One region of the Dietzia sp. SYD-A1 genome, then DNA from elsewhere that is predicted to be linked to it. Evidence: predicted binding sites of a transcription regulator. Region 1 holds the regulator's gene; each other region holds the start of a gene.

The links. The regulator LexA, encoded in region 1, represses DNA repair genes until DNA is damaged. The targets are predictions, from matches to a motif close to CGAACANNTGTTCG.
Region 2: a site for LexA is predicted at 1,588-1,601, ahead of recA (recombinase RecA). Genes of this name have one in related genera too.
Region 3: a site for LexA is predicted at 1,888-1,901, ahead of IY392_RS04170 (HNH endonuclease signature motif containing protein). Genes of this name have one in related genera too.

The regions. Positions count from the first base shown of each region.
Region 1 is NZ_JADDKI010000283.1:5,285-8,558, forward strand. It holds gene IY392_RS11960 (hypothetical protein) at 1-74, opposite strand, end outside; gene nrdR (transcriptional regulator NrdR) at 155-613, opposite strand; gene IY392_RS11970 (hypothetical protein) at 728-1,090, opposite strand; gene lexA (transcriptional repressor LexA) at 1,319-1,987, shown strand; gene hflX (GTPase HflX) at 2,086-3,274, opposite strand, start outside.
Region 2 is NZ_JADDKI010000058.1:6,947-10,220, reverse strand. It holds gene IY392_RS03030 (regulatory protein RecX) at 1-299, opposite strand, end outside; gene recA (recombinase RecA) at 299-1,405, opposite strand; gene IY392_RS03020 (DUF3046 domain-containing protein) at 1,628-1,822, opposite strand; gene IY392_RS03015 (PspA/IM30 family protein) at 1,893-2,720, opposite strand; gene IY392_RS03010 (helix-turn-helix domain-containing protein) at 2,818-3,156, opposite strand; gene IY392_RS03005 (CinA family protein) at 3,173-3,274, opposite strand, start outside.
Region 3 is NZ_JADDKI010000078.1:9,923-13,196, reverse strand. It holds gene IY392_RS04175 (SDR family oxidoreductase) at 1-184, shown strand, start outside; gene IY392_RS04170 (HNH endonuclease signature motif containing protein) at 189-1,850, opposite strand; gene IY392_RS04165 (dihydrofolate reductase family protein) at 2,020-2,613, opposite strand; gene pgi (glucose-6-phosphate isomerase) at 2,679-3,274, opposite strand, start outside.

The DNA of each region.
Region 1 (3,274 bases):
TGAGGCCCGATGACCAGCCAGGCGATCACGATGAACGGCACCAACAGTGACGCGCTCGCAACCACCCGGAGCATGGTCTGAGAGTAGATCAGTGCCGCGGAACGGGGCTCAACGCGGCGGGCCCGCGCTCGTCGCTACGTCGAAGAACCCTCGCTCACCGGTGAGCGGCGTGGCGCTCTCTGAGTGCGATGATCTCGCGCTCGAAGTCTGCTGCGGAACTGAACTGCTTGTACACGGAGGCGAAGCGCAGATAGGCGACCTCGTCGAGATCCTGGAGAGGTCCCAGGATGGCCAGTCCGATCTCATGAGCGGGAACCTCGGACGCCCCGCCGGCCCTGACCGCATCCTCGACCTGCTGAGCGAGCCGCCGGAGCGCGTCCTCGTCGACCGACCTCCCCTGGCAGGCGCGGCGCACGCCGCGGACCACTTTGTCCCGACTGAAACGTTCCGTCACGCCGTTGCGTTTGAGGACGGTCAACAGCGGTGTCTCAAGGGTGGTGAACCGGTGTCCGCATTCGGGGCACTCGCGTCGACGCCGTATCGCCTGCCCCTCGTCGACCGACCGCGAATCGATCACCCGAGAGTCCTCGTGGTGACATATGGGGCAGTACATTCCAGCTTCGCCATTCGTCGACCTGGTCCGAACCGGTCCACCGGCCGGAGCCGACAGCGGTGCGAGGGCGACGGGCCGCCGTCCCGGGACCATTCTAGAAGGCGATGCCGTGGGTCACGCGTAGGCGGGCCCGCCCACGAGGGCCAACGCCAACAGCATCAGGATTCCGAAGACGATGCCGCCGACCACCAGCGCCCAGGTCGGCACGTCGTCCACCACCGGTGCAGCCGGTCTCGCCTCCACCCCGCACGCCCTGACCTGACCCGTGGACGCCGTCCGCACGCTCACCCGGCGACCGGGTGCCACCGACCGCGTGGGCACCTTCCGGCCACGGTCGAGGGTGCGGGTGACGGACGGGACCTCGGCAGGGACGCGCGTCCCCTCCCTGGGTGAATCGAACCGGTCGTGCGCGGTCGCACACACCTCCGTCCACGGGATGGACGGACGCGATCGTTGCTGCATTTCCAGGACGGTCATGACCACTCCCCACTCGACACTCCGTGCGAACCGGATTCGCACACTCGTGTGACTATTTGTGCACATCTGTTCGAACCCGAACGTGCCTAGAGTTGTATCACGCGGGTCCGACAGAGTCGACACCTGCGCGCGAATTCTTCGAACACCTGTGTGGCGCCCCCGCCCGGTCCGACGTAGGGTGTACACAGAAAGAGACGTCGAACACCCATTCGCTGAAGGGACCGCCGCATGCCCAAACCAGACTTCGAGGCCCTGACGACACGCCAGAAGAGCGTGCTGTTGCACATCCACGACACCGTCAAGGAGAGGGGTTATCCGCCGAGCATCCGGGAGATCGGTGATGCGGTCGGCCTACAGTCCACCTCCTCCGTGGCCCATCAGCTGCGGACCCTGGAGAAGAAGGGCTTCCTGACCCGCGACCCCCACAAGCCGCGGGCGGTCGACGTCCACGGCGTCCCCGGTCAGAGATCGCGGGGGCGACGTGCACCCGCGCAGGAGGACGTACGGCCCGGCGGAGCCGTCGAACCGGTCTACGTCCCGGTCCTGGGGCGGATCGCGGCCGGCGGTCCGATCCTCGCCGAGCAGGCTGTGGAGGAGGTATTCCCCCTGCCCTCCGACCTGGTGGGATCAGGAGACCTGTTCATGCTCAGGGTTGTCGGCGAATCGATGATCGACGCCGCGATCTGTGACGGCGACTATGTGGTGGTCCGTCGGCAGAATGTCGCCGACAACGGCGAGATCGTGGCGGCGATGATCGACGGCGAGGCCACGGTCAAGACGTTCCGCAGGGATTCGACCGGGGTCTGGCTCCTGCCCCACAACCCCTCGTTCCGTCCCATCCCCGGAGAGCACGCGACGATCCTCGGGAAGGTCGTGACCGTCTTCCGCAAGCTCTGAGCCTGTGCCGATGGTGCGTCGCCTGACCTCACCCGGCCGAGGCGGGAACCACGATCGCGACGTGGGTCAGGGCAGATCGGACCCTCACGGCGCTCTGGTCAGGCGACCCCGTCACGCCGGTCGGGGACGCGATACTCGTCGAGTTCTCCCGCCACTGAGGCGGGGAGTCGAACCTCTATCCGGGTTCCGTCCTTCGTGTGATCCTCGGCGACCACAGCGCCCTCCGCGTGGACACGGGAGACCACGTCTCCCCTCGTGAAGGGGATCTCGAGCGTGACCCGCGTGTCCCCCGAGGCGACCACCCCCATGATCCTCTCGAGGAGTTCGTCGAAACCCTGACCCGTCGCCGCCGACACGAACACCGCGTCCGGTAGCGCGTGGTGCAGCTCCGTCAGCACGACGGGGTCGGCCACATCGATCTTGTTGATCACCACGAGTTCGCGGGGCCTCTCGGCGTGCTGCTCCTCCACGACGTCGTTGATGACTGTCCGGACGGCGTCGATCTGGCGCAACGGGAACGTGTCAGATCCGTCCACCACGTGCAGGAGGAGCTCGGAATCGACGACCTCTTCCAACGTCGACCGGAACGCCTCGACGAGCTGCGTCGGGAGGTGCCGGACGAATCCGACGGTGTCGGTGAAGACCACCACTCGCCCATCGGGGAGCTCGGCGCGCCGGGTCGTCGGGTCCAGGGTCGCGAACAGTGCGTTCTGGACCAGCACTCCCGCGCCCGTCAGTCGGTTGAGCAGACTCGACTTGCCGGCGTTGGTGTACCCGGCGATGGCGATCGACGGCACCGGGGTCGCGCGCCGTCGATGACGCTTGGTGTCGCGCGCCTGCTTCATGCCCTTGATCTCCCGGCGGAGTCTGGCGGTGCGCTCCCTGATCCGGCGGCGGTCGGTCTCGATCTTCGTCTCACCGGGGCCACGGAGCCCGACGCCACCGTTGCTCCCCGCCCTGCCGCCGGCCTGCCGGGAGAGCGCCTCGCCCCAGCCGCGCAACCGCGGGAGCATGTACTCCATCTGCGCAAGCGAGACCTGGGCCTTGCCCTCACGACTGGTGGCGTGCTGGGCGAAGATGTCGAGGATCAGGGCGGTGCGGTCGATCACCTTGACGTTGACCACCTTCTCGAGGGCGATGAGCTGGCCGGGTGTCAGTTCACCGTCGCAGATCACCGTGTCCGCGCCCGTCGCGGCGATGACGTCCTTGAGGGTCCTGGCCTTACCGGAACCGATGTAGGTGGCGGGGTCCGGCTTGTCGCGCCGCTGGATCAACGCATCGCAGACC
Region 2 (3,274 bases), on a different contig from region 1:
TCCGATGCGAATTCGGCGTCGTCCACCAGGCCCCAGACCCGGACCCTGGCCAGCGCTTCGTCCACGGCGGCCGGCGCGTGGTCCTTACCCAGAAGCCTCTCGCGGAGTTCGTGTTCGCTACGGGGACGGTGGCGCAGGAGACGGAGGGCCGCAGTCGCGGCGTCGTGGGCCTCGGGCGCCAACGGTGGCAGATCCGAGCTCCCTGACGACCTGGCCTCCACCGCGGCGATCGCCGCGCGTAGCTGCTCCGATGTGATCCGCCGCACCCGCTCGTCGGAATCAGGCTCCCGGACACTCATCAGAACTCGACAGGCACCACGTCGATGGGTGCGTCCTCATCTGCCTCCGCCTCGATCTCCGCGAGCTCCGCACCGGCCCCGATGTTGAGCTTGTCGAGAATCTTCCGTTCAATCTCATCGCGAACCGAGGGGTTCTCCTTCAGATACCGGCGGGCATTCTCTTTGCCCTGCCCCAGTTGGTCGGCACCGTAGGTGAACCAGGAACCCGACTTCTTGACGAACCCGTTCTCCACGCCCATGTCGATCAGCGATCCCTCGCGGCTGATGCCTTCCCCGTAGAGGATGTCGAACTCCGCGATCTTGAACGGCGGGGCGATCTTGTTCTTGACCACCTTGACCTTGGTGCGGTTACCCACCGCATCCGCGCCGTCCTTCAGGGTCTCGATCCTGCGCACGTCCAGGCGGACCGAGGCGTAGAACTTGAGCGCCTTACCGCCGGTGGTGGTCTCGGGCGAGCCGAACATCACCCCGATCTTCTCGCGCAGCTGGTTGATGAAGATGGCGGTGGTGTTGGTGTTGTGCAGCGCACCGGTCATCTTCCGGAGCGCCTGGCTCATCAGGCGGGCCTGGAGTCCCACGTGGCTGTCGCCCATCTCGCCCTCGATCTCCGCCCGCGGCACCAACGCCGCGACGGAGTCGACGACCAGGATGTCGATGGATCCGGACCTGACCAGCATGTCCGCGATCTCGAGCGCCTGTTCGCCGGTGTCCGGCTGGGAGACGATGAGGTTGTCCGTGTCCACACCGAGCTTGCGGGCGTACTCGGGATCCAGTGCGTGCTCCGCGTCGATGAACGCGGCGATACCACCGGCGGCCTGCGCATTGGCCACGGCGTGCAGTGCGACGGTGGTCTTACCCGACGACTCCGGACCGTAGACCTCCACGACGCGCCCGCGGGGGAACCCGCCGACTCCGAGTGCGACGTCGAGCGACAGGGCGCCGGTGGGGATCACCTGGACCGGCGGGCGGGTGTCGTCCCCGAGCCTCATGACCGACCCCTTGCCGTAGGCCTTGTCGATCTGGGCGAGCGCCAGCTCCAGTGCCTGCTCCCGATTCGGGGCGACGCCGGTCCGGGTTCCGGACTTGGCGGTGTTCTTGGGGGCCATGATGTTCTCCGTTCGTGCTCGACCACCGGTGTCGTGCCGGATGGTCTGTGTGGTCTGCTCTCTCGCGGACGCTACGGGTCGGGTACGACACGAACGACTCGCGCGAGCCCGGCACCCCTTCACTGTGGAGGGACGGCGCCCTGTGGACGGGCACTCCCGTCATCACGTGCCCCGACTATAGGCGAACGCGTGTTCGAGGGGCAACGACACGCCGCCCGGGTGTCAACGTAACGAGTCGGGAACCTCGAACTCGGCGCACAGGGCCAACCAGACCTGCTTGACCGGGGCGCCGGCGTCGATGGCCTCCTCCGCCGTGCGTCCGTCGAACGCCCCGAGGTGATGGGAACGTACGAGATGATCGGCTCGCAGGTCCCCGAAGGCCTCGACGGTCCGGGCCCTGAACTCCGTCAGAGTCACGTGCCCACCCTTTCACGACGGACGAGGACGGGCCGCCGGCGTCCTCACCGGCGGCCCGTCCTCGCACGATTCACTGCTGTTCGGTCTGCGCCTGCTGCTCCGGCGACGTCGCGGCCTGGGGCTGCCCCTGAGGGAGCTGGGACGCCGAACCGGTGCCCTGCCCGAGTTGGCCACCCTCCGCCTTCATCGACGCGCGGATCTGCTCGAGACGGCTGTGCCCGGCCATCTGCGTCGACGCCTGCTCGACCTCGAGCATCCGGCCCTGAACGGAGTTCTGGGCGAGCTCGGCCGAACCGAGGGCGTTGGCGTACCGCCGCTCGATCTTGTCCCGCACCTGGTCGAGATTCGGGGTGTTTCCTCCGGAGGAAACCTCGGACATCGACTGCAGCGACGCGCTGACCTGCTCCTGCATCTTGGCCTGCTCCAGCTGGCTGAGCAGCTTGGTCCGCTCGGCCACCTTCTGCTGGAGGACCATCGCGTTCTGCTCCACGGCCTTCTTGGCCTGGGCCGCGGCCTGGAGCGACTGGTCGTGCAGACCCTTGAGGTCCTCGACGTTCTGCTCGGCGGTGACGAGCTGGGCGGCGAACGCCTCCGCGGCGTTCTCGTACTCGGTCGCCTTCTGGGCGTCACCGTTCTGGCGGGCCTGCTCGGACATCTGGAGCGCCTGCCGCGTCGAACCCTGCAGCTTCTCGATGTCGGCCAGCTGTCGGTTGAGCTTCATCTCCAGCTGCCGCTGGTTGCCGATCACGGCGGCCGCCTGCTGGGACAGCTGCTGGTGCTGGCGCTGTGCGTCCGAGATCGCCTGCTGGATCTGGACCTTGGGGTCAGCATTCTCGTCGATCTTCGAATCGAACAACGCCATGAGGTAGCGCCATGCCTTGGTGAACGGATTGGCCATCGCTGCGTAGTGTCCTTCTGCCGATTCGGACGACGGGTCGTTACCACGGTACCGAACTACGCCGGGGGGCGACCACCGGGCGTTGCCGGGGCGGGATTCAGGCCGCGAGGACCGGTTCCCGCGGTGACACGGTCCCCGGGGCCGGGACGGTGCCCGGGGGCGAGACCTGGACGGCGGCCCTGATCAGGATCTCCCCGAGGGACACGTCGAGAGCGCCCGAGATCGACGCGAGGAGCTCACTCGAGGCCTCCTTGCGTCCGCGCTCGATCTCGGAGAGGTACCCGGGACTCACCCGGGCCGCGTCCGCGACGTCCCTCAGGGTCCGTCCCGTCTCGCCCCTCAGTCCGCGGAGCACCGTCCCGAGGGTCTCCCGGAGCAACGGGGGGCCGCTCCGGTGGTCCGGGTGGGGCAGCGTGGTCATCTGGATGTTCGGCATCACGGGGTACAACGCCTCATGCGCCCGATTCGTTCCCGCGGTAGCCGACGATCCCCACCAGCCGGTCGAGGGCCGCGTCGCAAGCAGCCCGGCGGATCGCGTCGCGGCCGCCACGTAG
Region 3 (3,274 bases), on a different contig from region 1:
CCGCACCGACATCAACCGCTCGGTCAAGACCTCACTGATGACCGAATTCGACGAGGGCGTCGACGCGCTGGTCAGGACGATCGACGCCGAGCCCACTCGGGCACTCGTCCCCGCCAAGCCCTGGAAGGCGATCGGTCCACTGTTGACGCTCCTGCCGGAGAAGGTCAGCCGCAGGTTCGTCTGACCTGCTAGAAGGGCGGCGGGCTGAGGAGGTCGTCGAGTAGGGCCCGGACCTCGTGCTCGACCGTGCTGACCACGGGCGCGTTCCGCCGCCACCAGCGACCGTGGTCGACGAAGCGGGTGTCCGCCGATCCATGTGCGCGGGCGCGCTCGGCGTTCAGGCGGAGCGCTCGGCGAGACCAATAAGTGGGCTCCGGCCGTGCTTCACCGCCTGTGGTGGTCGGGTCCGGGTTTCGCTTCTGTTGCCTATTCCAGGCCTGGGACTCCGCGCGGGCCTGCTCGCGGCGGTAGGCCCCGAGCGGCCCGGAGGGTCGGGTCGTCATGGTCGCCCCATCGGGGGTGACGACGGTGAGACCTCCCTCGGGCTCCAGGTTGTAGATCCAGTCGGAAAAGGTCTTGAACCGGTGGTGACGCCGACACAGACACATGAGGTTGTGCTCTTCGGTCGGCCCGCCCCGGGCAGGGTCGGCGTGGTCGAACGGTCGGACATGATCGATGTCACAATCATCGGCTGGAACCGCACACCCGGGGTGGCGGCAGGTTCCGTCGCGCAGCCTGATGCGGCGTGCCAACTCGGCTCCGGGCCGGTACTTGAGGCCGCGGCCGGCGTCGTCGGCGGCACCGATGCGGGGGTCGACCTTCTCGACGCTGGCACCGTCGCTGATGTTCAGCATGTCCAGCAGAGCCTGAAGCGCGGCCTCGCCCGTCCGGGTGAACTCCACCCGCACCCCGTCGCCGTCGGCACCGGGGTTGTCCGCGCCGGTGTTGCCGGGAGCGATCACGGTGACCTTGGGTCGCAGCGGCGACACGGGATGGTCCGAACTGCCGGGCTGCGGGCTGTCGCCACACACGAGTGACAGCAGCGCGTCCGCGCGGCGTTCGGCCTTGGAGTAGTAGTAGTCCGGGTCCGGGTCCGGGTCCGGGTCCGGGTCCGGCTGGCCGGTCCCCTCGGTGGTGGCGGCGGCGGCTTCGGCGGCGGCGTGTTCGGCAGCGCGCTGGTCGATCGCCTCGGCGAGGACCGCCGCCTCTTCGGTGGCAAGGATGGCCGACACGGTGGACATGCCGTCGGCGCCCTTGTTGATGCGCACTCCGCGGGCACGGCTGGCGTCCTCCTTGCGCCTGCGGATGCCGTCGGCGTCGTGTCGGGCGATGATCGTGTCCACCGCATCGCGAATCGCTCGCGCCCCGAGGCGTTCGCCGGCCTCGATCGCGGCCAGGTAGTCGTCGACGACGTCCTGTTGAACCTGCGGGAGGACCGAGGGATCGACGGTGGCCATCTGGCGGGCCAGCAGTTCGGCGGCGCGCTGGTCCAGGCGCCCTGAGGCCAGGGCTGCGAGGACGGCGGGGTAGCGCTGGTGCAGGTCCGCGGCGAAGGAGACCATCGATTCGGCCCGCAGGGTGGAGACGGCCATCGCTGCCACCACGTACCCGGTGGCCACATCGAACGGGTCGACCACCGCGTGGCCGGGCGGGGACTCCGGGCCGGCGCCCGAGTCGTCGCGGCGCAGGCACTCGAGCAGCAGGTCGTAGCAGGCCGACAATCGCCGGGCAGCAGCCCGGTTCTCCGCCTCCCAGCCGGCACGAACCGAGGTGGTCAACCTGGTCAGCGGATCGACTCCGGAGGAGCCGAGGGAAGCGCTGCCCGTGAACGGGTTCTCGTCGCCGTCCATACCGCACCCCCGTCACCATCGAGTGTCCGACATCTGTCGAATGTACGTTCGATACTACGCACACAGGTTCGAATGTTCGAGGGGTGTGGACTGGTCATCGCCGAGACTCGGGCAGGCGAGAACGCAGGCGTGCACGCAGGTCAGCGGTACGGCCCGGTAGGCGGCCCGGTCAGCGGGTGGGGCGCGCCTCGGGGCCCACCACGTCGAACAGCATCGCTGTGAACTGGCCCTGCGCCTCGAGCTGCCGACGGCGAAGACGGAGCCGGCGGGGCAGCAGGGGACGCCCGGAACCGAGGACGACCGGACACTGGTGGATCCAGACCCGGTCGAGCAACCCCCGGTCGGCGAACTGGCCCGCGAGGTCGCCACCACCGACCACCCAGACATCCCCGCCGCCGGCGGCATCGACCAGGAGGGGGTGCAGATCGCCGACGTCACCGGCGACGAACTCGACTCCGTCGACGGGATCGAGATCGCGGTGGGTGACGACCCAGCTCGGCACGGAGTAGGGCCAGACGAACGGTCGGCCGTCCTTCGTGAGGTCGCGGCGCACCCACTCGAACGTGTTGACCCCGCAGACGAGTGAACCGACGCCGGAATAGAAGCGGTCGAGGTGGAGGGCGGGGAGCGCGGGGTCGGGCTCGGTCGGTGTGCCACCTGTGGGATCTGCCCCGCCGGAGGTCGCGAACAGCCAGGAGAGGCTCTCCTCGTCGTCGGCGATGTACCCGTCGAGGCTGGTGGCGGTGCAGTAGACGGTGCTCATGCGGGAATGATCGCACCGGGGTACGACACCCGGTTACGAGCCCTTCGTGGGCGAGGAGGGCCGACTCAGCGGCGACCGCGGGCCTCGCGGTAGATCTCCACGAGAGAATCCGTCGAGGAATCGAAACCGTCTCCCGGGTGCCTCTCGGCGGTCAGAGCCCGCAGGAGCTCGCCGGCCTGCGCCTTACCCAGCTCGACCCCCCACTGGTCGAAGGCGTTGATGCCCAGCACGGCGGCCTGGGTGAACACCACGTGTTCGTACAGCGCGATGAGCTGGCCGAGGACCCCGGGTGAGAGCGACGGGGCGAGGATCGTGGTGGACGGCCGGTTGCCGGGCATGACCTTGTGGGGCGCGAGCTCGGGGTCGACCCCCTCCGCGAGCACCTCCTCCTCGGTCTTGCCGAACGCCAGCACGCGGGACTGGGCGAAGAGGTTGGCCACGAGCATGTCGTGCATCGAGCCGGCGCCGTCCGCGGCGGGCAGGTCCGTCACCGGGCGGGCGATACCGATGAAGTCCACCGGGACGAGCTGGGTGCCCTGATGCAGGAGCTGGAAGAAGGCGTGCTGGCCGTTGGTGCCGGGCTCGCCCCAGTAGACCTCACCGGTGGGGTAGGAGACGTCGGAGCCGTCGAGCCGGACCGACTTGCCGAGGGACTCCATGG